4 regions of the Pantoea sp. X-Soil-MYKO-1289 genome follow, and region 1 is predicted to be linked to each of the others. Evidence: predicted binding sites of a transcription regulator. Region 1 holds the regulator's gene; each other region holds the start of a gene.
The links. The regulator Fur, encoded in region 1, represses iron uptake genes when iron is present. The targets are predictions, from matches to a motif close to ATAATAATGAGAACNACTATCAA.
Positions count from the first base shown of each region.

Region 1 (7,254 bases):
GCTCAATATTATCAGGCGTTTTTCAGCACTTCGCTGACGATCTCTACCGCTTCTTTCTCAATCTGCGCGCGATGCTCGGCGCCCAGGAAGCTTTCGCAGTAGATCTTGTAGGCATCTTCGGTGCCTGACGGACGCGCGGCGAACCAGCCGTTTTCCGTCATCACTTTCAGACCGCCGATAGAGGCGCCGTTGCCCGGCGCCGCCGTCAGGCGCGCGGTGATCGGATCGCCCGCCAGGGTGTCGGCGCTGACCATCTCCGGCGACAGCTTCGACAGCGCCGCTTTCTGCGCAGAAGTTGCAGGCGCCTGCAGACGGTTGTAGCTCGGCGCGCCGAAGCGCGCAGCCAGCTCGTCATAGTGCTGCTGCGGGTTTTTGCCGGTAACCGCGGTGATTTCCGCCGCCAGCAGGCAGAGAATGATGCCGTCTTTATCGGTCGACCAGGCGGAGCCGTCGAAACGCAGGAATGAGGCGCCCGCGCTCTCTTCGCCGCCAAAGCCGAAGCTGCCGTCGAACAGGCCGTCAACGAACCACTTAAAGCCTACCGGCACTTCCACCAGCTTGCGGCCGATATCGTTAACCACGCGGTCAATCATCGCGCTGGAGACCAGCGTTTTGCCGACGGCAACCTCTTTGCCCCACTGCGGACGATGCTGGAACAGGTAGTTGATGGCCACGGCCAGATAGTGGTTCGGGTTCATCAGGCCCGCCGGCGTCACGATGCCGTGACGGTCATAGTCCGGGTCGTTGCCGAACGCCAGGTCGAACTTGTCTTTATAGGCCAGCAGACCCGCCATGGCGCATTCAGAAGAGCAGTCCATGCGCACCACGCCGTCTTTATCCAGATGCATAAAGCGGAAGGTCTGGTCGATGGCGTCGTTGACGATGGTCAGGTCGAGGTTGTAGTGCTCGGCGATGCGCTTCCAGTACTCCATGCCGGAGCCGCCCAGCGGATCGACGCCCAGCTTCAGGCCCGCTTTCTGGATAGCAGCGAAGTCGATCACCTGCGCCAGCCCTTCTACGTAAGGCTGGATCAGATCTTTCTCGACGATACGGCCGCTTGCCCATGCCTGATCCAGCGGCAGACGTTTAACCTCTTGCAGGCCCGCTTTAATCAGCTGGTTGGCGCGATCCTCGACCACTTTGGTGACGTTGGTGTCGGCCGGGCCGCCGTTCGGCGGGTTGTACTTGATGCCGCCATCTTCCGGCGGGTTGTGCGACGGCGTAATCACGATGCCGTCCGCCTGCGCGCCGCCCTGCTTGTTGTGCTCAAGGATAGCGTTGGAGATAGCTGGCGTCGGCGTGTAGCCGTTGTCCTGCTGCACGATGACGTCTACGCCGTTGGCGGCCAGCACTTCCAGCACCGACAGAATCGCCGGCTCAGAGAGCGCGTGCGTATCTTTACCGACATAGCAGGGTCCGGTAATGCCGTTTTTCTTGCGCTCTTCCGCGATGGCCTGCGCGATCGCCAGAATATGGTGCTCGTTAAAGCTCTGGCGTCCTGCGCTGCCGCGATGCCCGGAGGTGCCGAATTTCACCGCATGGTCCGGATTCGCCACGTCGGGCTGCAGGACATAATACTGTGATGTTAACTGTGCAACGTTAATCAAATCGCTCTGCTGGGCGGGTTGCCCGGCACGGGGGTGACTGGCCATTGGCGCTTCTCCCTGACGCTTCAGTTTAAATGGTGCCGCAAACTTTCTCTGCCAGCTCCTGCGGGAACTGCATTGAGACCATGATGTGTTCCACCATGCTGCATTTACGGCCGGTATTGGTATTGGTGATCACCCAGTACGGCGTGCCGGGGACATGCTTCGGCTTCGTATGGGTGCCATTTTGCAACAGCGTTTGCTCGTCGCCCGCAAAATAGACGCGAGTACGGCCCTGCAGCGAGGCAGTGGCTTCAGCAAACGCCGAAGGATCAAGACGATAGAGGGTTGAGAGAACCATCATAAAGCGATTGACCGCTTTCTTCTGTTCGGCATATTCGTCGGACAGCAGCAGCTCACGCACGGCGCGCACGCGATCCTGCGGGCGGTTTTCCGCGCGCACCGGCTGGATCGTTTTTTGCGCCGCCTCGCCAGCGGCTAACGGCGCCGCTGCCGCAGGCGCGCTTTGACCGGCATTAAATTTTAGCATCCGCCGTAAAATGTCAGAGGCGCTCTCGCCGATATGTTGCGTGTGGCTGGCGATATAGCGGTAGAGGTCTTCGTCAACTTCAATCGTTTTCATCTTTTTCCGTACGGTTTCGACTCGTGACAGAACCACGCCAGCCTGAAAAACGCCGTTGCAACACTCGGTTGTTCGCGGAGCGGGCGGGTTCTAACATAAGGATTATAAAGTTAAATCCAGGCGGGCTGATAGCCTTCGCACGCTCATACGGCAAAAGTCGGAATATGCCCTAAAGCCTGCCGTGTCGTCGCGCCTGGAAAGGTGAAAGCATGATAACCTAACCCAAGGTCCCCATCTTAAGAACTTTGCCATGATTTTAAATGCTCGTCTGCAAACTGACCAATCAATCGCTGATTCCTTGCCCATCCTGCTTATTCACGGCCTGTTCGGCAGTCTGGATAACCTCGGCGTGCTGGCGCGCGGCCTTAAAGACGCAGGCCCGCTGATACAGGTGGATGTGCGCAACCACGGCCTGTCGCCGCGCGCCGACGAGATGAGCTATCGCGCCATGGCGCAGGATATGCTCGACACCCTGGACGCGCACCAGATCGATCGCGTCGCCGTTATCGGCCACTCGATGGGCGGAAAAATTGCCATGGCGATGAGCGCGCTGGCGCCGCAGCGCCTGGAAAGGCTGGTGATGATCGACATCGCGCCGGTGGATTATCAGACGCGACGCCACGATGAGATTTTCGCCGCCATCCGCGCCGTTAGCGACGCAGGCGTGCGCCAGCGCAGCGAGGCCGCGCAGGTGATGCGCACGCATATTAAAGAAGAAGGCGTTATCCAGTTTATTCTCAAATCGTTTCAGGATGGGGAGTGGCGCTTCAACGTTCCGGCGCTATGGGAAAATTACGCTACAATATCTGGCTGGGAAGCGGTGCCGCCCTGGCCGCATCCTGCGCTCTTTATACGCGGCGGCGACTCGCCCTATCTCGACAACCAGCATCGCGACGCGCTGCTGCGTCAGTTTCCCGCCGCGCATGCGCACGTCATCAGCGGCGCCGGCCACTGGGTGCACGCCGAGAAACCTGATGCCGTATTGCGCAGCGTCCGCCGCTTTTTTGCGCTTTAAAAGCAAAAGCTTGCCGTTCGCGGTTTAGCATTGGCGTCATCACTTCGGCTGGAGTATGATGGCGCGCTAAATTTTGCCGCTGCTCATTTTTTTGCCGCGGCAATGGCCCATTTCGTGATAAACGCGCCTGCTCGCGCCGCTAGTTTTACTAACCCATGGCAAAAGAACACACTGACCGCACCACGCTGGATCTGTTTGCAAACGAGCGTCGGCCCGGTCGACCGAAAACCAGTCCGCTCTCGCGTGATGAACAGCTGCGCATCAATAAGCGCAATCAACTGAAACGTGACAAAGTGCGCGGGCTGCGTCGTGTCGAACTTAAAATGACCAGCGAAGCCGTGGATGCGTTAAACACCCTGGCTGAGCAGCGCAATATCAGCCGCAGCGAACTGATTGAACAAATGCTGCTGGCGCAACTCAAACTGGGCTGAATAGCGTAAAGCGCACGCAGAAGCAAATGGAGCGGCTTTTCGAGTTCCGCCCTTTTGCCCGCTCTGCTATCATTCGCTTAATTGTGCGCTCTGCGCATGCACTCATTATCAGGATTTAAGAGGTTATTTACCCCATGGCAATCGTAGGCATCTTCTTTGGCAGCGATACCGGCAACACCGAAAACATTGCAAAAATGATCCAGAAACAGCTGGGCAAAGAGGTTGCGGAAGTGCACGACATTGCCAAGAGCACGAAAGAAGATCTCGAGGCGTTCGATATCCTGCTGCTGGGCATTCCGACCTGGTACTACGGCGAAGCGCAGTGCGACTGGGACGACTTCTTCCCAACGCTGGAGGAGATCGATTTCAACGGCAAGCTGGTGGCGCTGTTCGGCTGCGGCGATCAGGAAGACTACGCGGAATATTTCTGCGACGCGATGGGCACCATTCGCGACATTATCGAGCCGAACGGCGCGGTGATCGTCGGCCACTGGCCGACCGAAGGCTACCATTTCGAAGCCTCTAAAGGCCTGGCGGACGACAAGCACTTCCTCGGCCTGGCGATTGACGAAGATCGTCAGCCGGAACTGACCAACCAGCGCGTCGAGGCCTGGGTTAAGCAGATTTATGATGAGCTGCAGCTGCAGGCGATCATCGAAGCCTGATTACCCACATACTCAATGTGGGCGCTGGCTCACATTGAGTTAAAGGTTTTTCCTATAGAAATAATAGCTACAGTTTTTTAACTTTTATCTCTGATTCTGTACAATACCCACATCGGTTATCTGCTTATTTCTTCCGCGAGGTCAGGAAGTTAGCGAGATGATAACGAACCTCCTGCATTTCTCCGCCCGGCGCCGTTACGCATCTTCTTACAGCCCGTGTTGATTTCAGGCGTTTCCCTCGGTTTTCATTTCAAAACTTCACCTCTATAATGAGACGCAAATGAGAATAGACACCGAACGACATTCAAGGCAAGGCGCCTCAAGTAACCAGCAAAGTAACAGGACAATATCCGCATGACTGACAACAATACCGCATTAAAGAAGGCTGGCCTGAAAGTCACGCTGCCCAGACTTAAAATTCTGGAAGTGCTTCAGGAACCTCAGTGCCATCACGTCAGCGCGGAAGATCTGTATAAACGCCTGATTGATATGGGCGAAGAGATTGGTCTGGCTACCGTTTATCGCGTACTGAACCAGTTTGACGATGCGGGCATCGTTACGCGTCACAACTTCGAAGGCGGGAAATCGGTTTTCGAACTGACTCAGCAGCATCATCACGATCACCTGATCTGCCTCGACTGCGGCAAAGTCATCGAATTCAGCGACGAATCGATCGAATCACGCCAGCGAGATATTGCTACCCGTCACGGCATCAAGCTGACGAACCATAGCCTCTATCTCTACGGACACTGCTCGCTGGGCGATTGCCGCGAAGACGAAACGCTCCACGATCAGTAAAGATGTGCGCTATGCAGTAATGCTAAAAGCCGGTCTGCGTACCGGCTTTTTTTATGGCCGTCAGGCGACCAGCGTTTCGTGCAGATAGCGCCAGCGGGGAATTGAGGTCGTGCAGTCGAGGATCGCCAGCGAGATGCGCGCCTGATCGCTGCCGTTCATCATCTGCAGCTCGCGATATTGAATAGTGACCTCATCTTTGCCCTGAGAGATCACCGCGTGCTCGCTGGTGGCAATGCGCATGCCTTCGCGGCGCCCCTGTAACTGCCGAAACAGCTCTTCGGTTTGATTTAAATCGAGTAGCCGCCCCTGCGGCGTCACCATGCGGAAATCGGGATGGAAGTGTGAAAGCAGCAGATCGAAGGTATCGTCTTCGCCTGAAGGCTGATTGAATATACGTTCGATTAACTGATGTAAAACTACCACGCTGTGTTTTGCTTCCTGACCAAGAGCCGTCATCATTTTTCCTTTTTATGCCCGCATAGCCTCTTCAAAGAGCGAATAGCCTACCTGAAAAAATGAAATTCACATCTGTAAATTGATTAATTTTCGTTAACTCAGACAACGCCCATACTGGTCCGACAAGTAGTAATTGTTTGTTACAGAACAAAAAATTGCCTTGCGGCTGATTGCAGCTATAAAAAAGGGCGATTGCTCGCCCTGTAGTGATTTTATCATGCCGTTAATGCAAAAATTTAATCGCCGATTTTTGCCCAGGTGTCGCGCAGGCCCACGGTGCGGTTAAACACCAGCTGGTTGGGACGCGAATAGCGGCTGTCGGCGCAGAAGTAGCCTTCACGCTCAAACTGATAAGGCGCTTCCGGGCTGGCGTTCTGCAAACCTGGCTCGACGAATCCCTGACGAATTTCCAGCGAGTTCGGATTGATGGTGGTCAGGAAATCCTCTTCCGCGCCAGGATTCGGCACGCTGAACAGGCGATCGTAAAGGCGGAATTCCGCCGGCAGCGCGTGGTCTGCGGAGACCCAGTGGATCACGCCCTTCACCTTGCGGCCGTCAGCCGGATCTTTGCTCAGGGTATCGACGTCGCAGGTGCAGTAGATGCAGGTGATATTCCCCTCTTCATCTTTTGCCACACGCTCGGCGCGGATCACGTAAGCGTTGCGCAGACGCACCTCTTTGCCCAGCACCAGACGTTTGTACTGCTTATTGGCCTCTTCACGGAAGTCAGCGCGATCGATCCAGACCTCACGGCCAAACGGCACGTCGCGGGTGCCCATCTCCGGCTTGTTCGGATGATTTGGCATGGTGATGATTTCGTTATGGCCGGCCGGCAGGTTCTCAATCACCACTTTCAGCGGATCGAGCACCGCCATGGCGCGCGGCGCGTTTTCGTTCAGATCGTCGCGAATGCAGGATTCCAGCGACGCCATCTCCACCACGTTATCCTGTTTGGTGACGCCGATACGGCGGCAGAACTCGCGGATAGAGGCGGCGGTGTAGCCGCGACGGCGCAGGCCCGAAACGGTCAGCATGCGCGGATCGTCCCAGCCTTCCACCACGTTTTCGTTGACCAGCTGCGTCAGCTTGCGCTTCGACATCACCGCATATTCGAGGTTAAGACGCGAAAACTCATACTGGCGCGGATGCACGGGTATAGAGATGTTATCCAGCACCCAGTCATAGAGGCGACGGTTGTCCTGGAACTCCAGCGTACAGAGCGAATGGGTAATATTTTCCAGCGCATCGGAGATGCAGTGGGTAAAGTCATACATCGGATAGATGCACCACTTTTTGCCGGTCTGGTGATGTTCGGCGAACTTAATGCGGTAGAGCACCGGATCGCGCATCACGATAAAGCTGGACGCCATATCGATTTTGGCGCGCAGGCAGGCTTTACCCTCGGCGAATTCGCCGTTGCGCATTTTTTCGAACAGCGCCAGGTTCTCTTCGACGCTGCGATCGCGATAGGGGCTGTTTTTGCCCGGCGCGGTCAGGGTGCCGCGATATTCGCGGATCTCTTCCGGCGTCAGTTCGTCGACATAGGCCAGACCTTTATTGATCAGTTCAACCGCGTAGTGATAGAGCTGATCGAAGTAATCTGAGGAATAACGAACGTCACCACTCCACTCAAAGCCCAGCCACTGCACGTCGCGCTTGA
Region 1 is NZ_AP036004.1:1,253,648-1,260,901, reverse strand. It holds gene pgm (phosphoglucomutase (alpha-D-glucose-1,6-bisphosphate-dependent)) at 12-1,652, opposite strand; gene seqA (replication initiation negative regulator SeqA) at 1,678-2,229, opposite strand; gene ybfF (esterase) at 2,480-3,244, shown strand; gene ybfE (LexA regulated protein) at 3,400-3,675, shown strand; gene fldA (flavodoxin FldA) at 3,810-4,340, shown strand; gene fur (ferric iron uptake transcriptional regulator) at 4,695-5,138, shown strand; gene AC6I7Z_RS06005 (hypothetical protein) at 5,199-5,594, opposite strand; gene glnS (glutamine--tRNA ligase) at 5,831-7,254, opposite strand, start outside.

Region 2 (7,254 bases), 2.1 Mb from region 1:
TGGGAATGGCCATCGTCGCCGGCACGGTGGCGGTGCTGATCTGCCTGTTTGTCGCCTTCGGCCGCGAAACGCGCGGCATCGAAATATCAGGCGCGGTGTCGAAGCCGACGCACTAGAGCGCTTCGCACACGTCTACCCACTGCGCCTGCGTCAGCTCGGCCATGCGCTGTGGGGTAATACGCACGGCGCTATGGACGGCGCCCGCTGCGGGCAGCACTTCGTCGAAGCGGCGCAGCGACTCGTCGCAATACACCTTCAGCGGATTTTCCAGCCCGAACGGGCAGACGCCGCCGACCGGATGGCCGGTCCAGTTCACCACCTCATCGACGCTCAGCATACGCGCCTTAGCGCCCAGCGCCGCTTTCAGCTTGCGGTTATCGAGCCGCGCATCGCCGCGCGTGACGATCAGCACCACCTCGTCTTTAACTTTCAGCGACAGGGTTTTGGCGATCTGTCCCGGCGCGACGCCGTGAACGCGCGCCGCCATCTCCACGGTAGCGGTGCTTTGCGACATCTCGATAATCTCGATATCAGGTGCGTGTTCGGCGAAAAACTGCCGTACCGACTCCAGGCTCATCTTTTTCTCCATGCAGGTCGAAGGCGTAAAAACTGCCACAAGGCGGAAAAAGTGTAAACGAGAGAAAAGGAGAAAGTGCGTCGGGAGACGGTTTTATACGCTGAGCGTGCAGTTGCCGCAGCGTTCGACGTCGGGAATGCGGTAGCGCTGGCAGCAGCTGCGTCTGACCATCTCGCCGCCGCGCGGCAGCATGGTGCGGTAGAGCGGGTTGTCGCTGCCGTCCTGCAGGCGGCTGGTGAAAAAGAGCGTCTGCTCAAGCTGCAGAATCGTCGCCTCATCCAGCAGGGTTTTCAGCTCGCCGAGGAACCAGTGAAAAGAGAAGCCCATATTGTTCCAGATCAGCCTGGCGTTGATGCCGCCATGCTGGGCGATGCCGTTCACCGCCGGGATCAGATGCTGCTGGATCAGGCGATCGATGCGCTGCGGCGCGGTCAGGTAGCGCGCCTCTTCATCTTCGTGCGTCGCGATCCAGAAGGCGCAAGGGTGGCCATGTTCGTGGAACTGAACGTGGATATGCTGCGGCGAGCAGTCGAGCGCGCGCGATTCCGTCAGCAGCGCCAGCATCAGCGGCGGCAGCAGCAGGCCGAAATACCACTGCGCCCAGAGCGACTGAACCGGCTTCGCCTCCTGAACGGCGTCGGGGTGCTGACGATAGAGATAGTCGCTGTAGCGCTGCGCCAGCGCGGGGAACTGCTCCGGGCGAGCCCACTCCGCCAGCGTCAGAGCCTCTGCGGGCGCGGCTTCGTCAAGGTGGATGCTCTCCAGCATATAGGCGTGCTGCTCGCGCATCAGATCGCGCAGGGCGCGCGCCAGCGAGCGATCGCCCTGCATAAAAATAGGCTGAGCGTATTGAAAGCGTTGAGATTGCTGCCTGATGTTCGCCATGCTGAATAACACGCCCTGGAAGCAGAGAAGAAAGAATGATAATCGTTCTTAGTCCTATTCACAAGTCGGCGGAAGTGACGGCGCGGCCGGGCACTTGCCGCGCGTCGCCGCGATGGCGGGCGAAGAATTAAAGCGCTTCGCCGCTGACGGTCAGGGTTTTAGGCAGGTCTTCCCAGGCGAGAATGGTATTTCGGCCCTGATTTTTGGCGACGTAGAGCGCGCGGTCAGCGTTGGCGACCGCCTGATCGAACTCGTCGTCGAAGATGGGCGCAATGCCGGCGCTGACGGTCACGTGGGTAGAGACCTTTTCGTTGAAACGGTGGGGGATCTCCAGATCGAGCACATACTGGCGAATGCGCTCCGCCAGCTTCATGGCGATCGACGCGTTGACGTTGGTCATCAGCACCAGAAACTCTTCGCCGCCGTAGCGCACCACCACATCGCGCGAACGCACGGCGTCGCGGATCGCCACCGACACGCGCGCCAGCGCCTGGTCGCCCATGGCGTGGCCGTAGTTGTCGTTGTACGCCTTAAAGTGATCGATATCGAGCAGCAGCACGAAGTGGCTGCCCGCATGATTTTCCAGAATATTATCCAGCCGGTTTTTTAGTCCGCGACGATTATAAAGGCCGGTCAGCGGGTCCAGCATGCTGAGATCGCTGAAAGTCTCTTTTTCTTCATAGAGCTGGTGCATCAGACGGCGGGTGAAGCGGTCGACGCGGCGGCGCATCAGGTGCTGCAGAGAGAAGCCGATGAGCGGCAGCGAGATGGTCAGCAGCAGCATCGCCAGATGCGTGCCCTTATCCAGCAGCAGCACCGTCACCACCGGCGGGGTGATATGCAGACAAAATGCCGGCAGGTAATCGCTCAGGGCGATAGCGCTGATAAAAAATACGCTCAGCAGGCTAATAATCAGGAAATTGTCGTCGAAAAAGAAAACCTGCTGATATTTGAGCTCAATATGCCAGGCCCAAAACGCGCCAAGCAGTAATGCCACAGGATTTAATAAAGGTAATTTCAGTTTGGGCCTGATTAAACACGAAATTAACGTCGCGGCGCTAAATAGCGCGACGGTAATAATCGGGACAGGCAAGTCCGCAGCCGGGCTGCCGGCGAAAGGGATCAGGCAAAACAGCGATACGGCGACATTTAAAAACAGAAAGAGCAGCAGCGATAGCCGATATTTGCTCTGTTTCAATTCATCGTAAGATTGTAATTTCATTATTAATACTCGAAACGGCCCTGAAATATCAAAGCGCATTCCGGCAAAAATAAATCCATTTGCCGGACAATGAGCAAATTTGCTGTGTTATGAAAGGTGTTATCGGCCGCAATCTAGCATTTTCCAACTGGTCTGTCATCTTCCGGCCCAGAGGCGAAAAAAACAGGCTGCAAGATGAGATTTATTATCATATGATAATGCGAACTCTTATCATTTGAGGTCGACGTCATGTTAATGGCCGTGTTCGCCGCCTGCGGCTTGTGGGGGTTCAGCTGGGTAATGGGGAAGAAGCTGGACAGCGCCTGGGGCGTGCTCTTGCCCTGCGCGGCGATGCCGTGTTTTGCGCTATGGGAGCCGAGCTTTAGCCAGTGGCGTATCCTGATGATTATCGCGCTGCTGTTGACGGTGGTAATGCTGTTCCATCGCCGGTTGCGTCACTATCTGCTGCTGCCTTCATGCCTGGCGTTAGCGGGCGGATTAGCGGCCGTTGCGGTGAATTTTCATGGGGCCTGAAACAGAGAGAGCAAAACAGAGAGGTGAAGCAGGGGAGGACAACTCTGGTGCGAAGAGAGGGACTTGAACCCTCACGTCCGTTAAGACACTAACACCTGAAGCTAGCGCGTCTACCAATTCCGCCACCTTCGCATTTGAGTCATCTTGCTTTTCATATCGCCGCATTGGTGCGAAGAGAGGGACTTGAACCCTCACGTCCGTTAAGACACTAACACCTGAAGCTAGCGCGTCTACCAATTCCGCCACCTTCGCGCAGTGCGATGCGAGATGAAAATCGTGGTTGTTGGTGCGAAGAGAGGGACTTGAACCCTCACGTCCGTTAAGACACTAACACCTGAAGCTAGCGCGTCTACCAATTCCGCCACCTTCGCGTACCAGCAATACATGACAGTATTGCAACCACGGAGGCGCATTCTAGAGATTTTACACCCGGCGTCAACAGATATTTCGCGACGGTGAATCGACTGCTGTAAAAAGCAACGTTTTCACCGTCGCCGCTGCTTAGCGCGCTTTCGCGCCGCGGCCGTAAACGGCGCGGTAAACCTTAAAGCGTCCGTTTTGCGCCAGCACTTCATGGCTGCCGAAGGTTTCGTCCAGCACCTGCGGATAGGGCAGGAAGGCGTTGGCGACAATGCGCAGTTCGCCGCCGGTGTTGAGGTGCTTCACCGCGCCGCGGATCAGGGTCTGCGCCGCGTCCAGGCTGGTTTCGCGCCCTTCATGGAACGGCGGGTTCGAGAGGATCAGATCGAAGCGGCCGGTAACGTCGGAGAAGACGTTGCTCGGAAAAACCTCGCCCTCGAAGCCGTTGATCGCCAGCGTCGCCTTGCTCGCCTCAATCGCTGCGGCGTGCACGTCGCACAGGGTCAGACGCACTTTCGGCGAGTGGTTGGCCAGCACCGCCGACAGCACGCCCGTGCCGCAGCCGATATCCAGCACTTTGCCTTTGGTGTGCGGCGCCAGGGTGGTGAGCAGCAGCGCGCTGCCGATGTCGAGGTCGTCGCGGCTGAAGACGCCCGGCAGGGTGCAGATGGTCAGCGGATCGAGATCGTAGCTGTCGCGGAAGCTTTCGGCGTCGAACGTCGGCTTGCTTTCCAGGCGGCCGTGATAGAGTCCGCAGCGGCGCGCGCTGTCGATTTTGTCCAGCGTCGCCCACTCTTCGACCATGCCTTCGGCGCTGCGCACGCCGCTGCGGTTTTCGCCCACGACGAAAATGTCGCAGCCCAGCGGCAGCAGGGAGAGCAGGTTCATCAGCTGGAACAGGGCTTCCGGCTTGTTTTTCGGCCAGAAGTAGATCAGCGTGTCGCAGCCTTCAACCTCTTCCTGCGTTGCCACCAGGCCGTAACGCGCCCGTTCGCCCAGACGGCGACTCAGGTTTTGCCAGTGATGATACTGCTGGGTATGCGCGCGCGACGAGGCGGTCTCCAGCTGAGCGGGCAGGTCATCCTGCATATCGCCAGCGAACAAGACGTGGCGGGCGGTAAATTCATCACTGTGGCGCAGTATGACTTCGCTGGCCGGGGTAAAAGCAGACATGAAAGGCTCCTGTTAGATCAGAGCGGCGATTATAGTGGTTTGTTGGCGCATGTTCGATGGGTTTGCTAGCATAGCGTCGCATTCCGGCAGCACATCAAGGGTAAATCATGACGTCCAGGCGCGACTGGCTGTTACAGCAAATGGGAATAACGCAGTATCAACTGCGACGCCCGCGCGTGCTTCAGGGCGAAATCGCGGTACGGCTGACGCCAGGCACCAGGCTGATTATCGTCGCCGATGTCGCGCCCGGCCTGCACGAGCCGCTGGTGCGCGACGTGCTGCACGTGCTCGACCTGCAGCCCGCCCAGGTGATGGCGCTGACGCCCGATCAGCTGCAGATGCTGCCCGAATCGCTCGACTGCGCGGGCTGGCTGATCGGCATCGACGGGCCGCACCCCTTTAGCGGCGTCGCGCTTCATTCAGCCTCTTTAAATGAACTCTCCAGCAGCGGCGCGGCGAAACGCGCGCTCTGGCAACAGATGTGTAACCATGACAGCGATCTCTTTCCTCACCCCTGAGGACACCGCCCAGGCTTTCGCCATCGAGTGCCGCAGCCACGCATTCCCGTGGCGCGAACAGACCTTCGCCAGCAACCAGGGCGAGCGTTTTCTTAACTACCGCCTCGACGTTGACGGCGTGATGGCCGCCTTCGCCATTACGCAGGTGGTGCTGGATGAGGCGTCGCTGTTCAATATCGCCGTCGATCCCGCGTTCCAGCGGCGCGGCTACGGGCGTCAGCTGCTGCAGCATCTTATCGCCGAGCTGGAGAAGCGCGACGTGATGACGCTGTGGCTGGAAGTGCGCGCCTCTAATCATCCCGCTATCGCCCTGTACGAGCAGCTCGACTTTCACCAGGTGAGCCGCCGTCCCAACTACTATCCCACCGCCAGCGGACGTGAAGACGCCATCATCATGGCGCTGACGCTGTAGGCTTTTAAGGAGCTGTAATGTTAAAAGACTGGGATTGCATCCTGTTCGATGCCGATGACACCCTGTTCCACTTCGACGCGTTTGCCGGGTTGCAGCGTCTCTTCGCCGGTTACGACGTTCAGTTCACCGATCAGGATTACGCCGACTATCAGGCGATCAACAAGCCGCTGTGGGTCGATTACCAGAACGGCGCCATCTCCGCGCTGCAGCTGCAGACGCGGCGTTTTACCGGCTGGGCGGAAAAGTTGAGCGTGGCGCCAGACGTGCTTAACAGCGGCTTTCTGAGCGCCATGTCGGAGATCTGCATGCCGCTGGAGGGCGCGGTCAGCCTGATGCATGCGCTGCACAACAAAGTGCCGATGGGCATCATCACCAACGGCTTTACCGCGCTGCAGCAGGCGCGTCTGGAGCGCACCGGCTTCCGCGACTACTTTTCGGCGCTGGTGATCTCCGAGCAGGTCGGCGTGCCTAAGCCGGACGCGGCTATTTTCGACTACGCGCTGGAGAAAATGGGCAATCCGGATCGCAGCCGCGTGCTGATGGTGGGCGATACGCCGGAGTCCGATATTCTCGGCGGCATGAACGCCGGTTTAAAAACCTGCTGGATCGACCACGGCACGCGACCGCTGCCAGAGACGATTCGCCCGACCTGGACGGTGACCTCGCTGGGCGAGCTGAAGGCGCTGCTGCTCGCCTGAGTATCTATTCACCGTAGCAGCTGATTCAAAGCTAAGAAGCCCGCAAAGCGGGCTTCTTTTCATTTAAAATCTATTCACGAATCTATTCACGAATCTATTCATTCGACGTGAATGGGCTTGCACTTTTGCTTGAATACGCTCTGGTGGACCCCATATTAAATGGCGAAAACCGATAAACAGGGCGCGCCTGTGGCTTAAGGCACCGATTCTTTCTTCTCGCCTTCGTCGTCGCGATCCTCTTTAACCGGCGTGCTGGCGGTCAGCAGAAAGGGCGACTGCTGCCAGCGGGTGCGGCGATCGCGCAGCAGCGTACGCGACAGAATAATGCCGATGGCCAGCGCCAGCAGCATCATCAGGCGCAGAATATTGGTGGTGTTGTCGACCTGACGCGACTCGGTGACCAGCACATGGGTATCCAGCGTCACGCGCAGGAAGCCGAGCGGGCCGTCGCTGTTGCCGAGCGGCTCCACCAGCTGATGGTTGAAGTAGCTGCCGGCGCGCTTGCCGTCGAGCGCCAGACGATCGCGCACGTTGATGTTTTCGCCGCTGTGCGCCACCAGGCTGCCGTCGTCGGCGTAAACCGAGGCGTCGAGAATGCGGCTGTTGGTGGTCATCTGGTTGAGGATGGCTTCGATCTGGCTGCGGTTATCGTCGCTGTTGTCCATCAGCGGCGACAGGCTAAAGGCGACCTGCTTCGTCAGGGTCTGCGCCAGCTCTTCGACCTGTTCGGAGCGCGCCATCTGATGGCCGAGGCTAAACCAGGAGGCGCCCTGCATCAGGACGACCAACAGCGCCAGCGAGATCAGCACAATCACCGTGCGATGTAAGCGAAATTTCAGTGCCCTTTTAGCCATCGATAACCTGTGTCACGTCACAACAGAAACCAGGAGATTATG
Region 2 is NZ_AP036004.1:3,397,431-3,404,684, reverse strand. It holds gene AC6I7Z_RS16245 (MFS transporter) at 1-116, shown strand, start outside; gene AC6I7Z_RS16240 (YbaK/EbsC family protein) at 113-577, opposite strand; gene fhuF (siderophore-iron reductase FhuF) at 671-1,462, opposite strand; gene AC6I7Z_RS16230 (GGDEF domain-containing protein) at 1,590-2,684, opposite strand; gene AC6I7Z_RS16225 (DUF1435 domain-containing protein) at 2,913-3,197, shown strand; tRNA gene AC6I7Z_RS16220 (tRNA-Leu) at 3,243-3,329, opposite strand; tRNA gene AC6I7Z_RS16215 (tRNA-Leu) at 3,363-3,449, opposite strand; tRNA gene AC6I7Z_RS16210 (tRNA-Leu) at 3,482-3,568, opposite strand; gene rsmC (16S rRNA (guanine(1207)-N(2))-methyltransferase RsmC) at 3,699-4,730, opposite strand; gene AC6I7Z_RS16200 (DNA polymerase III subunit psi) at 4,838-5,248, shown strand; gene rimI (ribosomal protein S18-alanine N-acetyltransferase) at 5,220-5,660, shown strand; gene yjjG (pyrimidine 5'-nucleotidase) at 5,678-6,358, shown strand; gene AC6I7Z_RS16185 (YtjB family periplasmic protein) at 6,553-7,212, opposite strand.
Region 2: the regulator Fur is predicted to act here: its motif matches at 1,498-1,520, upstream of fhuF (siderophore-iron reductase FhuF).

Region 3 (7,254 bases), 400 kb from region 1:
GTAATTGAAAATCTGATTGCAGTCAAGGAAAGATAAAAAACCCGTACTATTCATTCGAACATTATTATCATAAATGTAGCTAAACAGAACCTTTAATACAGGTAGAGGATAAAATAAACCATATTGCTTAAGTTTTAGCTCCTTAATTAAAACATCATACTCTCCATCAACATCATTAAATTCACTAATTATCTTTAGCGCAATAACTTTATCGTCTACAGACAACCTAATAAAATTAGATGAAAGATTCATTTTGAAAATGAAGACAAAAGGGAAGCAAAGGCGTTTTATTAAGCGAACCAGCCATAAAGCAGCAGCAACAAATAAAGGCCCCGTAATAGCTTTCAAGTGGTCCTCGAACAACCAAGAATCTTTTATAGTATCTATAATATTCATTATATTTATTCCTTTATATTAAGGATCTCACCGCACAGACGCAATTCCGGAGGCTCTGCCATTTTGATACGCCCAATGCGTACAGGTAAGGTCCCCTCACGCTGGCATAGATTCTTAATAGCGTGCCACTCTTCAGTCTCTGATTCCATATGTGTCGTAACCGAGTCGAAAGCACCCTCGGCAATAATGATGGCAGGATCTTTATCCGATTCCCTGTCGGCCGTAACTACGTCAGATTCATCAGTCAGTTTCGTCTTTCAGTTCAGCCAGACTGGCTTTAAGTTCATTAAAAGTGCTGGCGGCATCCTCCGGCGCATAAAAAAAGAGGCCGCTAATGAAAATAGCTTCCATGACTTCCCTAAAACAAAAAGAGGTGTCGCCATAAATGAAGCTGCTATGCCCTGCACTTTTCACACCTGATACATTTTTGTTCAGCAATTTATCTTTTGCGGAGTCAGTCAATGCCTGTTTATTGTAAAGGATAACAGGCAGATTTTTAACTTCATGAATGTCGCCGCTAATGCTCCAGCGCTCTTCATCTCCCTTAATGAAGCCGGAAGCATCACAGCGCGTTTCAATGTCAAACTCCTCGGTTGGGATGCGCTCACGGTTAAAATAGCTTGTAAGATCTTCTCCTTCTTCCATGTCCTGATATTGGTAAGCGCGATAAACTGAACTATGACGGTCAATACCAATCCATTCTATATCCCATGTAGCGGGTCCCGACGGTTTTCGGACCTCATCAATATAAGCGCCCACATCTCTGTCCAGATAAGCGGCTAACAACGCCTTCCAGGGTTCTATTGCCAGAAAGATGCTTGCCAGCGTTGTCCCGTCTTCTATCAGAACGCTATGGTGGAAAAAACGAAGAAGAAAGAATGGATCGGTGCTGGCTACTGCGTTCTGTATCGAGAGTAAGGGAACCGCTGTTGTTTCATCGTATATGGACTGAAATCGCAGTATGGCATCTGAACAGAAAATTAAGTTTCCTTCCATCGATCTCTATCTCCAGGCGTTATCAGACCGGGCATTTTACCAAACAAGAAAACGTTATCGCATTCTGCTTTTGCCTGAGTGATACCTTTCTAAAATAAAATAAGATGCCATTTAGAAATATCACCCATAAAAAACCCGGCTTGCGCCGGGTTTTTCTTGCTACACAGACTTACTCAAATCAATCAACCATACGCATGCAGCGTGCGCTGACAAAGCGCCGAACGCACGCAGTCATCTTTGCCGAAGCGCACAATCCCGACCATCTCGTCCTCTTCGAACCGCGCCAGCGCGTCCGCGAGACCGGAAGAGACCCCAGCAGGCAAGTCGCACTGGGTAATATCGCCGTTAACAATCACCGTGACGTTTTCGCCAAGGCGCGTCAGGAACATCTTCATCTGGGCCGCGGTCACGTTTTGCGCCTCATCGAGGATCACCACCGCGTTTTCAAAGGTACGACCGCGCATATAGGCGAAAGGCGCGATTTCCACCTTGCCGATTTCGGGTCGCAGACAGTACTGCATAAAGGAAGCGCCAAGACGTTTAACCAGAACGTCGTAGACCGGCCGGAAGTACGGAGCGAATTTTTCCGAGATGTCCCCTGGCAGGAATCCCAGATCTTCATCGGCCTGTAGCACCGGACGGGTGACAATAATCCTGTCGATATCCTTATGTATCAGGGCCTCTGCCGCTTTCGCGGCGCTGATCCAGGTTTTACCGCATCCAGCTTCGCCGGTTGCAAAGATCAGCTGCTTCGATTCTATGGCCTGGAGATAGTGCGCCTGAGCATCGTTCCTGGCGGCGATCGGCGAACGGTCGCGCACGTCGCGCGCCATACCGATTGCATCCAGCCCACCCATCTGCACCAGCGAAGTGACCGATTCTTCTTCGCGCTGACGATGACTGCGAGAGTCACTACGAAGCACCCTTCTGGCTTCACGACGCGCTTTGATCACTGCTTTCTGTCTTCCCATAGTCGCACCTTACAGTTGGTTTCATTTCCCGCGTTGGGCCGCTGCCCGCCACGATTAACTGAACGCTTTAGAGGTTTGATTGGCTTCCTTTCGAGCCATGACGTACCGTTGATAAAGATGTGTCGCCGCACCGAGGCGCAAAGACACACCGGTAAAATCGAAGATAGAGAAACAATTTGATAAAGAAGAAGAGGCTGTCGAAGGCGCGCATGCCCTCGCTGAAGAGTGTGAAACCTGAGGTAAAGCTGTCTGTCCTGTAAAGGACTTTCCCATGCGCGACTCCAGTCTGCGATACAACACGCTTATCCATTAAACTGCACTAATTTTAACAGAGTTGGCAACATTAATTTTACGACCATACCCAGAATTAAGAAATAACAGCAGCCGACAGGCGGGCAAAAAAATTTTTTGTTATAGCAATCAAGGGATTAAATTTTCAGGCGGGGAAAAATATTTTGCGCCTCACGCATAAATCGCGCCGCCGATGCGGCGGCGCAGATGTCGTCAGGCTTCCAGCAGCGGCTGCGCCAGATAGTGCTTTGCGTCGGGAACGCCCGGCAAAACAAAGAAGTAGCCGCCGCCGATGGGACGTACATACTCTTCTAGCGCTTCGCCGTTGAGCCGCTTCTGTACCGTGATAAAGCCTTTTTCCAGGTCGTGCTGATAGCAGACGAACAGCAGCCCCATATCGAGCTGCCCCGATGCGGTGGTGCCCGCCGAATAGCTGTAGCCGCGGCGCAGCATCAGGCTGCTCTCCGTCTCAGGCGTGCGCGGATTAGCAAGGCGAATATGGGCATCGAGCGCGATAACCTCACCCTCCGGATCTTTCGTATAATCTGGCACGTCATGCTCGTGCTGCATACCCAGCGGCGCGCCGCTCAGCTTGTCGCGGCCGAAGATGGCCTGCTGTTCGCCGAGCGGTGTGCGGTCCCACATCTCAACGCGGAAACGGATAATTCGCGCCGCCTGATAGCAGCCGCTGCGCGTCCACGCCGGCTCGTCCTGATCGGCCGTCACCCACAGCAACTTATCCATCAGCGGCTTATTCTGCGTGTCGGGATTGGCCGTGCCGTCCTTGAAGCCCAGCAGGTTGATGGGCGTCTCTTTACCCTGGCTGCGCGCGGCGTGATCGGCGATAAAGCCTTCGCGACGCCAGCGCACGCCCAGCAGATCGGGCGTGTATTTCACGATATCGCGCAGCGCGTGGATCACCGTGTCCTGGGTGTTGGCGCAAATCTGCAGCAGCAGATCGCCATGGCACTGGGCGGCATCCAGCGAATCGTTGGGAAAGCGCGTCATGCTTTGCAGCTTCTTCGGCTTCAGCGCCTGCAGGCCAAAACGCTCGTCGAACAGCGATGCGCCCACCGAAACCGTCATCGTCAGATTGTCCGGCGCAATCTCTGCGCCCAGAATGCCTGAGTCCATCGGCGGCAGTTTAGGATTAGTCACCGCCGGCGCCGGGCCGCCGCTGGTCAAAAAGGCGATGCGCGCGGTGAGCAGCTGAAACAAGCGCACCAGATCGGCCTTATCGCTGGCCAGCACGTCGAAGGCGACCAGCATCATCGACGCCTGCTGCGGCGTGGTGATGCCCGCCTGATGCTCTCCGTAGAAGGGTTGCACCTGGCGTCGCGCGTCGGGCGCAACCGTACCGGGAGAAAAACTGTCGGCCGCCGCGTGGAACGGACAGCCGCCGCTCAGGGCGGCCGCGCCGCCCAACAGCCCCAGCCCTTTTAACAGGCGCCGCCTTGCAGGCTGCGCCTCATCCTGTTGACGACTCATATCAATCGAGACCTAAGGTACCGCGCAGTAAAGAGAGATCTTCCGCCAGCGCGGTAACCGGGCCTTTCAGCGCATTGCGATCCGCGCTGGTGAGTTTCTCGTAGGAGGCGAAGCCCTCTCCCTCGCGATACTTGCCCAGAATGGCATCGACTTTTTTGAAGTTGCCGTCAACTTTCGCCAGCAGCTGCGGATTCGCCTGCTGCAGCTGCGGACGCAGCAGATCGACAATCTTTTGCGCGCCGTCGATGTTCGCCTGGAAATCCCACAGATCGGTGCGGCTGTAGCGATCTTCTTCGCCGGAGATTTTACTGGAGGCGACCTCTTCGATCAGGCCGGCCGCGCCGCCGACCACTTTCACCGGCGGGAACGCCAACTCGCTGATGCGGGTCTGCAGATCCTGCACGTCGCGGTTGAGCTGAGTGGCGTAACCCTCCATGCCTTTGGTGTTGTTATCGCTGAACAGCGCTTTCTCAAGGCGGTGGAAACCGGTGAATTTCGGATCGTCCGCTTTCTTCTCGTAATCGTCTTCGCGCGCGTCGATGCTGCCGTCAAGATCAGAGAACAGCTCGGCGATAGGCTCGATACGCTCGTAGTGCTGACGAGTCGGCGCATAGAGCGCTCTCGCCTTCTCGATATCGCCCGCTTTCACCGCATGGGTAAAGGCTTCGGTGCTCGCCGCCAGCTGCGCCACTTCCTGCGTTACGTAGGCTTTATAGGCGGTGATGGGGCCGGCCAGCGCCAGCACGTCGGGTTTACCGCCTTTCACGGCGGGCGACGCCTCGCCCTGCACGATCAGCTTGCCTTTCGGATTACTCAGCAGGCCGCAGGTCATCTCATACTCGCCCGGCTCAAGGTTAGCGGTGAGCTTCTGGCTGAAGCCCGGCGCGATATTTTCACGCTCTTCCACCACCAGCACGCCTTTCAAAATCTCCCACTCCAGCGCTTTCTGACTGTTGTTCTTGATCAGAAACTGGGTTTTGCCTGGCTTGACCGTCAGCTGCATCGGTTCGCACTGGGTATCCGTCACGCTGACGGCGACCTGCGGAATATCGGCGGCCGCAGCGGTTCCCGTCAGCGCCAGCAGCGAAGCCAGCAGGGTTTTGCGGCGAAAGCGAATCATCATAGAGTTATCCCTGTTTAGTCGAGAGTTGGCGCGCCGGACGCGCCGGCAGTAAAAACAGCAGCAGCGCCGGAATAAGGTAGAGAAAGTAGGCCGCCACTTCGCTGACGCTCGGCGTCTCCTGATAGCCCAGCACGCCCTCAAGCAGCGTGCCCGCCAGCGAATGGGTGGAGAGCACGTTGCTCAGGTCGAAAGCGACCGTCTGAAAATGGTTCCACAGGCCCGCCTCATGAAAGGCGCGTACAGCGCCCGCCGCCAGCCCGGCGGCGACGAACAGAATAAACAGGCTGCTCCATCGGAAGAAGTGCGCCATATTCAGGCGCACGCCGCCCCAGTAGAGCAGCATGCCCAGCACCACCGCCGTCGCCAGTCCGAGCACGGCGCCCACCGGCGGCGCGTAGCCGACATCCTGGGTAAAGGCCGCCAGCAGAAAGAACACCGACTCCAGCCCTTCGCGCGCCACGGCGAGAAACACCATCAGCACCAGCGCCAGTCCGCCGCGCCCGCTCTGATTCAGCGCCTGATCGACCGCCTGCTCAAGCTGCACGCGCATATTGCGCGCCACTTTGCGCATCCAGAACACCATTGAGGTGAGGATCGCCACCGCGACCACGGCCACGATGCCTTCGAACAGCTCCTGCTGCTTCTGCGGGAATTCGCCGGTGGTCTGGTTGATGATAATGCCGAGCGCGAGGCAGAGTGCCGCCGCGATAAAGACGCCCGCCCAGAGTGCCGGGAACCACCGAGTGCGGCCGGTGCGCTTCAGATAACTGGCGATCAGGCTGACGATCAGCGCCGCTTCGAGGCCTTCGCGCAGCATGATAAGAAAGGGAACAAACATCGCCGACCTCTTGAATGTTAAGCAGCGTCAATCGCGGGTAAAGTTAGGTAAAATGCGAACGATACCGATTATCATTATCGCGGAGGAAAAAACAAGTAATGCGGCGAAATTATTTCTCCTGCTGAAGACGCAAAAAAGCCCGCTCCCATGCGGGAAGCGGGCTTGTATGTTGTAATGAATTATTTGGTCAGGTATTCCGCCTCGGCCGCGTCAAAGCGCTGCTGCGCCGCGGCAGACGGCTCGCGACCCAGCAGGCTGAAGAGCACAATGGCGATGCTGGAGAAGGCGAAGCCCGGAATGATTTCGTACAGGCCCAGCCAGCCATACTGTTTCCAGATCAGCACCGTCGCCGCGCCGATCACCATACCCGCCAGCGCGCCGTTGCGCGTCATGCGCTTCCAGCAGACGCCAAACAGCACCACCGGACCAAAGGCGGCGCCGAAACCGGCCCAGGCGTAGCTTACCAGCCCCAGCACGCGGTTATCTGGGTTCGAGGCGAGCGCGATGGCGATCAGCGCCACCAGCAGCACCATAGCGCGGCCGAACCACACCAGCTCTTTCTGGCTGGCGTTTTTGCGCAGGAAGCCTTTATAGAGATCTTCGGTCAGCGCGCTGGAGCAGACCAGCAGCTGGCAGCTGAGGGTTGACATCACCGCCGCCAGAATGGCCGAGAGCAGAATGCCGGCGATCCACGGGTTAAACAGAATGCGCGCCAGCTCGATAAAGACGCGCTCGCCGTTGCCGCTGACGTTCGCCGCCTGGTCCGGGTGATTCTGGAAATAGGCGATACCAAAGAAGCCGACCGCCACCGCGCCCGCCAGGCAGAGCACCATCCAGGCCATGCCGATGCGGCGCGCGGTGCGGATCGAGCGATGCGAATCCGCCGCCATAAAGCGCGCCAGAATATGCGGCTGGCCGAAGTAGCCCAGTCCCCAGCCGAGCAGCGAAATCACCGCGACGAAATTGAGCCCTTTCAGCATATTGAGGTTTTCAATGCTTTTCGCCTCAATCACCGCCAGCGAATCATTCAGCCCACCCACGGCGACAATCACGATCACCGGCGTCAGGATCAGCGCGAAAATCATCAGGGTTGCCTGCACGGTGTCGGTCCAGCTCACCGCAAGGAAGCCGCCTACCAGCGTATAGAGGAT
Region 3 is NZ_AP036004.1:1,656,313-1,663,566, reverse strand. It holds gene AC6I7Z_RS07930 (hypothetical protein) at 1-396, opposite strand, end outside; partial or broken gene AC6I7Z_RS07925 (hypothetical protein) at 402-1,392, opposite strand; gene phoH (phosphate starvation-inducible protein PhoH) at 1,575-2,363, opposite strand; gene efeB (iron uptake transporter deferrochelatase/peroxidase subunit) at 2,868-4,142, opposite strand; gene efeO (iron uptake system protein EfeO) at 4,144-5,265, opposite strand; gene efeU (iron uptake transporter permease EfeU) at 5,270-6,103, opposite strand; gene putP (sodium/proline symporter PutP) at 6,283-7,254, opposite strand, start outside.
Region 3: the regulator Fur is predicted to act here: its motif matches at 6,156-6,178, upstream of efeU (iron uptake transporter permease EfeU).

Region 4 (7,254 bases), 490 kb from region 1:
TCTCAGTAAGGAAAGCGATATAAAAAAACACATCTTCTATGTTCTCGACGCCTGCGTCGTTATCACCATAAAAAAGGCGCACAACCCGATAGCCAAGATCATGATTAACCCATAAATAGGGATCGCCCAGGGAACGCCCAACAACGAGCAGAATTAACAGGAAGTAGACAACCTTTGCTAACCTACGGGCAACTATTCGAGCCATTCGCTACTACCTCAATCGTGCCGTATGAGTCTAAATTTTTACCCGGCACTTTCTCTTTCTTTGTACGTAACAGAGCGTCACGCAATCTGTTGAAGTCTGACTGGTGGGCAAGAGTAATGCATCCGTCTGAGACTTGTCCCGGATGGAGTCTAAAGCTACCTCTGGAAATACCCTTGTAGAATGTGGTGTCGTCAATCACTCCGTCAGCCCGAAACAGGGCGAACCATTCTGAATGATCAACATGATACATGAAGGTGCTTTTAACTACGTCAATACCCCAGGCCCGGACCTGGTTTAACTTGCTTCCGGTTGGCCTGTCTACGATGTAATACTTTCCCGGTGGAAGTGGACCATCATTGATTATCATCCCACACGCGCCCTTGTTCTTGTAAACTCCATTACCTGAAAACGCCATGAACACACCTACCCCAGCAAAGGTAAGCGGTACGTAATCAGCACCGTTTAAAATTAACTTTCCTTGTAGAGCCATAGAAACCCTTCAATTTACATGGGTATTGATCGTTAATCGTACACCTCTGTAACCGGGCTGGGGAAGGTTTTTTGCGGTAACAATTTCTGATTTTATCGTTTTTAGCAGAAATTATTTCTCTTCAGGTCTGATAATTTAGGCGCTGCCGTAATGCGACGCTGGGCTATTCCTTTGCAGTAATAACGTCTGTAGGACTGAAGCGGTCGAGATTCTATAGTCGGCCCGCTTCGATTTAACGATCTAATATTGTTCCTCTCTGCTGGCTCTGGCTTTACCAGCAAATACCCTCTGCTATTTCCCAAACTTTTTATTTAGCTTTGTATTTCTTCTCTGTCACTCATAATACCCGCAAGCAGTTCACTCTCCCTCAAACGCTTTATACAGGGGCCCTGGCACCGCTTATCAGTCTTGTCCTAATGGTGCTGAGAACAATCACAGTAGTGCTTACCATCCTGTATTCCCAGCGTCCTTTTGCGTGATCTTGCTTCTTCTGCGAAGCGTAATGCCATTGCAGTAAGGGTTAAAAATCCGCCAGTTCGGCAATCTGCTTGCCGGTACGCTGCTCCAGAAAATCGAGCAGGCGGCGCGGCGTGACATTTAACACGCGATCTTCAGGAAAATCCACTGCGCGCGTGATGCGCAGGCAGTGCTCGAAGTCGCCCAGCGTAAAGGCGGTGTGGGAATCGGAACCAAAGGCCAGTTTGCCGCCGGCGTCGCGCACCGCTTCGGCGATGGCGCGGCAGTTCGGCTCGCTGCCGGGACGTGAAGTGGTAAAAGAGGAGTTGTTGATCTCCAGCGCCACATTGTAGTGCGCAGCCGCCTCGGCGACGGCGCGGATATCGATCGGGAACTTCGGGTTGCCCGGATGGCTGATGATATGCGCCACGCCGTTCGCCATGGTGGCGATCATCGCATCGGTGTGATGGCTCTTGTCGCGCGGTGCGTAAACCGGCTCGTGAAAGCCGGCGATAATCAGATCCAGCGAGCCGAGCATCGGGCCGGAGCAGTCGATTTCGCCCTGCTGATTTTTAATGTTGGCCTCAATGCCGCGCAAAATGCCGACGCCGTCAATCACGCGCGGCCAGATCTTCATATTAACGAAGTGCCAGTAGTGCGGCGCGTCGGCCATATCGGGGCCGTGATCGGTAATGGCGAACAGCCTGATGCCGTTATTTTTTGCCTGCGCGACGTAGTCGTGCAGCGTGCTGTAGGCATGCGTGCTGGCAACGGTATGCATATGCAAATCAACGGGGTACATTATTTTCTCCTCTCTGCCGCCCGCTCGGGCGGCCAATAAGTTAACCGGAATTCAATAGCCGCGCTGGCGATCGACACAGCCCAGAGGCCGTTCGCCCGCCTCGATGGCGCCAATGCCGCGCGTGATGGCGTCCATCGCCTCATCCGTCAGGGTCAATGCCGCAATATGCGGCGTTACGGTGACGCGCGGATGACGCCATAGCGGATTCTCCTGCGGCAGCGGCTCCTGCTGGAATACGTCGAGCGCGGCGGCGCGCAGCCGTCCGCTCTCCAGCGCCGCCAGCAGATCTGCCTCCACCACCTGCGCGCCGCGCGCCATATTAAGGAAACAGGCGTGCGGCGGCAGCTGGCTCAGGGTGCGCGCGTCAAACAGGTTGCGGGTTTCCGGCGTGGTGGGCAGCAGATTGATCGCCACCTGCGCGCCGCGCAGAAAGTCGTCAAGGCTCTCGCGTCCGGCAAAGCTCTCCACGCCCGGGATGCGCTTCGGCGTCCGGCTCCAGACGCGCAGCGGAAAGCCCCAGGGCCGCAGCGCCTCGATAACGCTCTGCCCCAGCACGCCCGCGCCGAGTACGCCGACGCTGAACGTCTCGCGCGTTGTCGGCGGCAAAGGCTGCCACTGCGCCTGTTGCTGCTGTCTGGCGTAGTCGTCGAAGCGGCGAAACCAGCCGAGCACGCAGTAGAGCGCATACTCCTGCATCTGCCGCGCCATGCCGCTATCCTCCAGGCGGACCAGCGGCACCGATGGCGGCAACATATCGGGATAGCGCGCCAGCCGGCCGAGAATATCGTCTACGCCCGCGCCCATCACGAATACGCCGCGCAGTCCGGCGCGATGCGCCAGCATCTCGCGCGGCGGCTGCCACAGAATAGCGTAATCGGCGGGCGCGTCGTCGCCGGGCTGCCAGCGCCGCACCCGCGCCTGCGGCAGACGCCGCTGCATGCCCGCCAGCCAGATCTCGCCATCCTGGGTCGGGTGATACCAGATAATATCCATCTCAATCCTCGTTTTTTGCCCTCAGCCTCCGGCAAAAGCGGCGCCAGGGCAAGCAAAAACCGCCGTCCCGCCGCCAGGGCTGCTTCACATTTTCGCAGCGTCGTCGCGCCACGTTGTCAGATTGCGACTAAAGTTGTTCGAGTGGTCAATGCGTTACGCGCGGCCGCCTTTCGGACAAGGAGAAAAACCGATGAAGAAAACTGTCGTAACCGCGCCTGTCGGGCGTCAGGGAGTCGCGCCAGTGCTGCTGACTCTGCTGCTGGGTCTGCCTGCGCTGATGGCGCACGCAGACGATAACTCACGTATGCTCAGCAGCCAGCCGCAGCCGCCGGATGTTCGGCTGGGTCCGTTGTTTAACGCGGTACAGCAGGCGCAGTTCTATCCCGACCAGAAAACCTTCGCCGACGCGGTGCCGAAGTTCGACCCGGCGTCGATTCTGGCGGACTGGCAGATGCAAAAAAATCAGCGCAATTTCGATCTGAAGCGTTTCGTCGCCAGCAACTTTACCCTGCCCGCCGCGGGCGAAAAATATGTGCCGCCCGCCGGCCAGAGCCTGCGCGCGCATATCGACGGCCTGTGGCCGGTGCTGACGCGCACCGCCAAAAGCGCCGGGCGTTACGATTCGCTGCTGCCGCTGCCGAAACCCTATGTGGTGCCGGGCGGCCGCTTCCGCGAGGTTTACTACTGGGACAGCTATTTCACCATGCTCGGCCTGGCCGAGAGCGGCCACTGGGATCGCGTGCAGGATATGGTAGATAACTTCGCGTGGGAGCTGGATACCTACGGTCATATTCCCAACGGCAACCGCAGCTACTACCTCAGCCGCTCGCAGCCGCCTTTCTTTAGCCTGATGGTCGATCTGCTGGCGACGCACCAGGGCGACGCGGCCTACACCCAATACCTGCCGCAGCTGCAGAAAGAGTACGACTACTGGATGGCGGACAGCGATAGCGTCGCCGCCGGTCAGGCGAGCAAGCGCGTGATCAAGCTGGCGGACGGCACCGTGCTTAACCGCTACTGGGACGCGCGCGACGTGCCGCGCACCGAATCCTGGCTGGATGACGTCAATACCGCGAAAAAAGCGCCGCAGCGCGACAAAGGCGAACTCTACCGCGATCTGCGCGCCGGGGCCGCGTCCGGCTGGGACTTCAGCTCGCGCTGGTTCAGCGACGCGCATAATCTCGCCTCGATCCGCACCACTCAGCTGGCGCCTGTCGATCTCAACAGCCTGCTGTTCCATCTCGAGCAGACGCTGGCCAAAGCGTATCGCCTCGATAAACAGCAGGATAAGGCGAAGCAGTTCGCCGATCTGGCGGAGAAGCGTCAGGCGGCGGTGAACCGCTATCTGTGGGATGAGAAACAGGGCTGGTACGCCGACTACGACAGCAAAACGCGTCAGGCCAGCCCGCAGCTGACCGCCGCAGCGCTCTTCCCGCTCTATATGCAGCTGGCCAGCGACAAGCAGGCCGATCGCACCGCCTCGGCGGTAGAGAAACAGCTGCTGAAAGCGGGCGGTCTGCTCACCACCACGGTGAACAACGGCCAGCAGTGGGACGCGCCTAACGGCTGGGCGCCGCTGCAGTGGGTGGCGGTAGAAGGTCTGGAGCACTACAACAAGCCGCAGCTGGCGCAGCAGGTCGGCATGCGCTTCCTGCAGAACGTCCAGACCACCTACGACAAAGAGCATAAGCTGGTCGAGAAGTATGTGGTCGACGGGCCGAACCTCGGCGGCGGCGGCGGCGGCGAATATCCGCTGCAGGACGGCTTCGGCTGGACCAACGGCGTGACGCTGATGCTGCTCGATAAGTATTGTCCGAAAGAGAAAACCTGCAACAGCGCCCAGGATATTCCTCAGGCCGCGGCGACAGCGAAGTAACCTCCCCCAGACGAAGGGCCACTCCCGGCCCTTCGTTTTATTTTTGTCTTCTCCTGTTCAACAAACCTTGAAACATTTTTCACATATTGATAATAATTCTCACTCTGATTTTGAGAATCTTTATCATACATATGCCGCCTGTTGAAGGTGGGCCGAACAAGGACAGGATATGATGCTGCCGTTTTCCCCTCACCGCTGCGCGCTGCTGTGCGCGCTGGCGATCGCTCTGCCCGCCGCCAGCCTGGCGGCCGACACGCTGACGGTAACCGCCTCGCCACGGGAGAGCGCCTACGGCCCGACTCAGGGCTATCTCGTCACCACCAGCGCAGGCGCCACCAAAAGCGATCGCCCGCTGCTCACGACGCCGCAGTCGGTCTCGGTGATCGCTCGCCAGCAGATCGACGATCAGGGCGCCATCGATCTCAATCAGGTGCTGAACTATACGCCAGGGGTTTTCTCCAACTTCGGCGGCGCCGCGACCCGCTACGACACCATTTCGCTGCGCGGCTTCCACGGCGGCGACGTGGATAATACCTTCCTCGACGGCCTGCGCCTGATGAGCGATGGCGGCAGCTATAACGTTTTGCAGGTCGATCCCTGGTTTCTGGAGCGTGTCGACGTAATTAAAGGCCCCTCTTCCGCGCTGTACGGCCAGACGGTGCCGGGCGGGCTGGTGAACCAGACCACGCGCCGCCCGCAGTTCAGCGAAGCGGGCCACTTCCGGCTGACGGCAGGCACCCAGGATACGCGCGGCGCGGCGTTCGACTACACCAACGCCATCAACAACGAGTGGGCGTTTCGCCTTACCGGCATGACGCGCAACAGCGATACCCAGTATGACCACACGCGCGAGGAGAAGTACGCGCTGATGCCGCAGCTGATGTGGCAGCCCACGGAAGATACCCAGCTGCTGCTGCGCGCCTATCTGCAAAAAGATCCTTCGGGCGGCTATCACGGCTCGGTGCCGGGCGACGGCGCGCTGAGCGCCCACAACGGCGCGAAGCTCAGCACCGGTTTTTACGACGGCGATCCGTCGCTGGACCAGTTCAAGCGCCGCGAACAGATCTACAGCTATGATTTCCAGCACCGCTTTAGCGACGTCTGGTCGTTTTCCTCGACCGGAAGCTACAGCCACTCAAACGTCGATCTCGACCAGGTTTATCAGGTCGGCTGGCAGTCGCCCGGCAGCAACATCCTTAACCGCTACTACTCCGGCGAACGCTCCTCGCTCTCCGCCTGGGCGACGGATAACCGCGTTACGGCGGAGTTCGACACCGGCGAGCTGGCGCACCGCCTGTCGATCGGCGCGGAGTATCACCGTTACAAGAACGATTTAAGCGACGCGGGCGGCGCGGCCAGCGCGCTCAACGCCGATACCGGCGCGGCACTGGGGCCGATGCCGGACTATAGCTGGACGCGCGAGACGCGCCGCTACTACCAGACCGGCCTCTACCTGCAGGATGAGATGACGTGGGATCGCTGGCATCTCGATCTCTCCGGCCGCTACGACCGCATCGTTGCCGACAACAGCGGCACGGCGCGCCGACAGGACGATCACGTCAGCGGGCGCGCGGCGCTGCTCTACGCCTTCGACAACGGCGTCTCGCCCTATGTGAGCTACAGCCAGGCGATTACGTCGACCGCGCTGACCGGCACCGACGGCAACCTGCTGCGCCCGACCACTTCGGAGCAGTATGAGACGGGCATAAAATATCAGCCGGCAGGCACGCGCGATCTCTATACCCTGGCGCTCTACGATCTGACGCAGAAAGATGTCGCCACGCGCAATATCGTCGACTCCACCTATACGCCGACCGGCAAAGTGCATTCGCAGGGCATCGAGCTGGAGGCGCGCAATCAGCTGACGCCGCGTCTGAGCACCGTGGCGGGCTATACCCTTAACCACCTGCGCTATAAGGAGACGCTGGACGGCAATGATGGCCACACGCCTTACGTCACGCCGAACAGCATGGCCTCGTTCTGGGGTCATTATCAGTTTGACGGCGGCATCAGCGCGGGCGCGGGCGTGCGCTATATCGGCAAACAGTGGGCGGATAATGAGAACAGCCGACGCGTGCCGTCGGTAACGCTGTTCGACGCCTCGGTGCGCGCCGATCTCGGCGTCTGGAACAGCGCGCTGCGCGGCGCGTGGTTACAGGTCAACGCGAATAACCTGACCGATCGTCACTATGTGGCCGCCTGTTACGGCACGGGCTACTGCTACTGGGGCGCGGAGCGTTCGCTGCTGGTGTCGGTGGGATACGATTTCTAGCGGGGAAAGTAAAACGGGACGACAAAGTCGTCCCGTTGCAGTTCTTACGCTATGCGTTTCAGCTACGGACTTTACGGTAGATAAACAGCACGACAAGCGCGCCGATAACCGCGACCACAAAGCTGCCGAAGTTAAAGCCGTCAACCCGACCGAAGCCAAA
Region 4 is NZ_AP036004.1:1,742,784-1,750,037, reverse strand. It holds gene AC6I7Z_RS08375 (DUF2778 domain-containing protein) at 183-695, opposite strand; gene AC6I7Z_RS08370 (phosphatase) at 1,216-1,953, opposite strand; gene ghrA (glyoxylate/hydroxypyruvate reductase GhrA) at 2,005-2,946, opposite strand; gene treA (alpha,alpha-trehalase TreA) at 3,137-4,822, shown strand; gene AC6I7Z_RS08355 (TonB-dependent siderophore receptor) at 4,992-7,094, shown strand; gene AC6I7Z_RS08350 (GlsB/YeaQ/YmgE family stress response membrane protein) at 7,153-7,254, opposite strand, start outside.
Region 4: the regulator Fur is predicted to act here: its motif matches at 4,909-4,931, upstream of AC6I7Z_RS08355 (TonB-dependent siderophore receptor).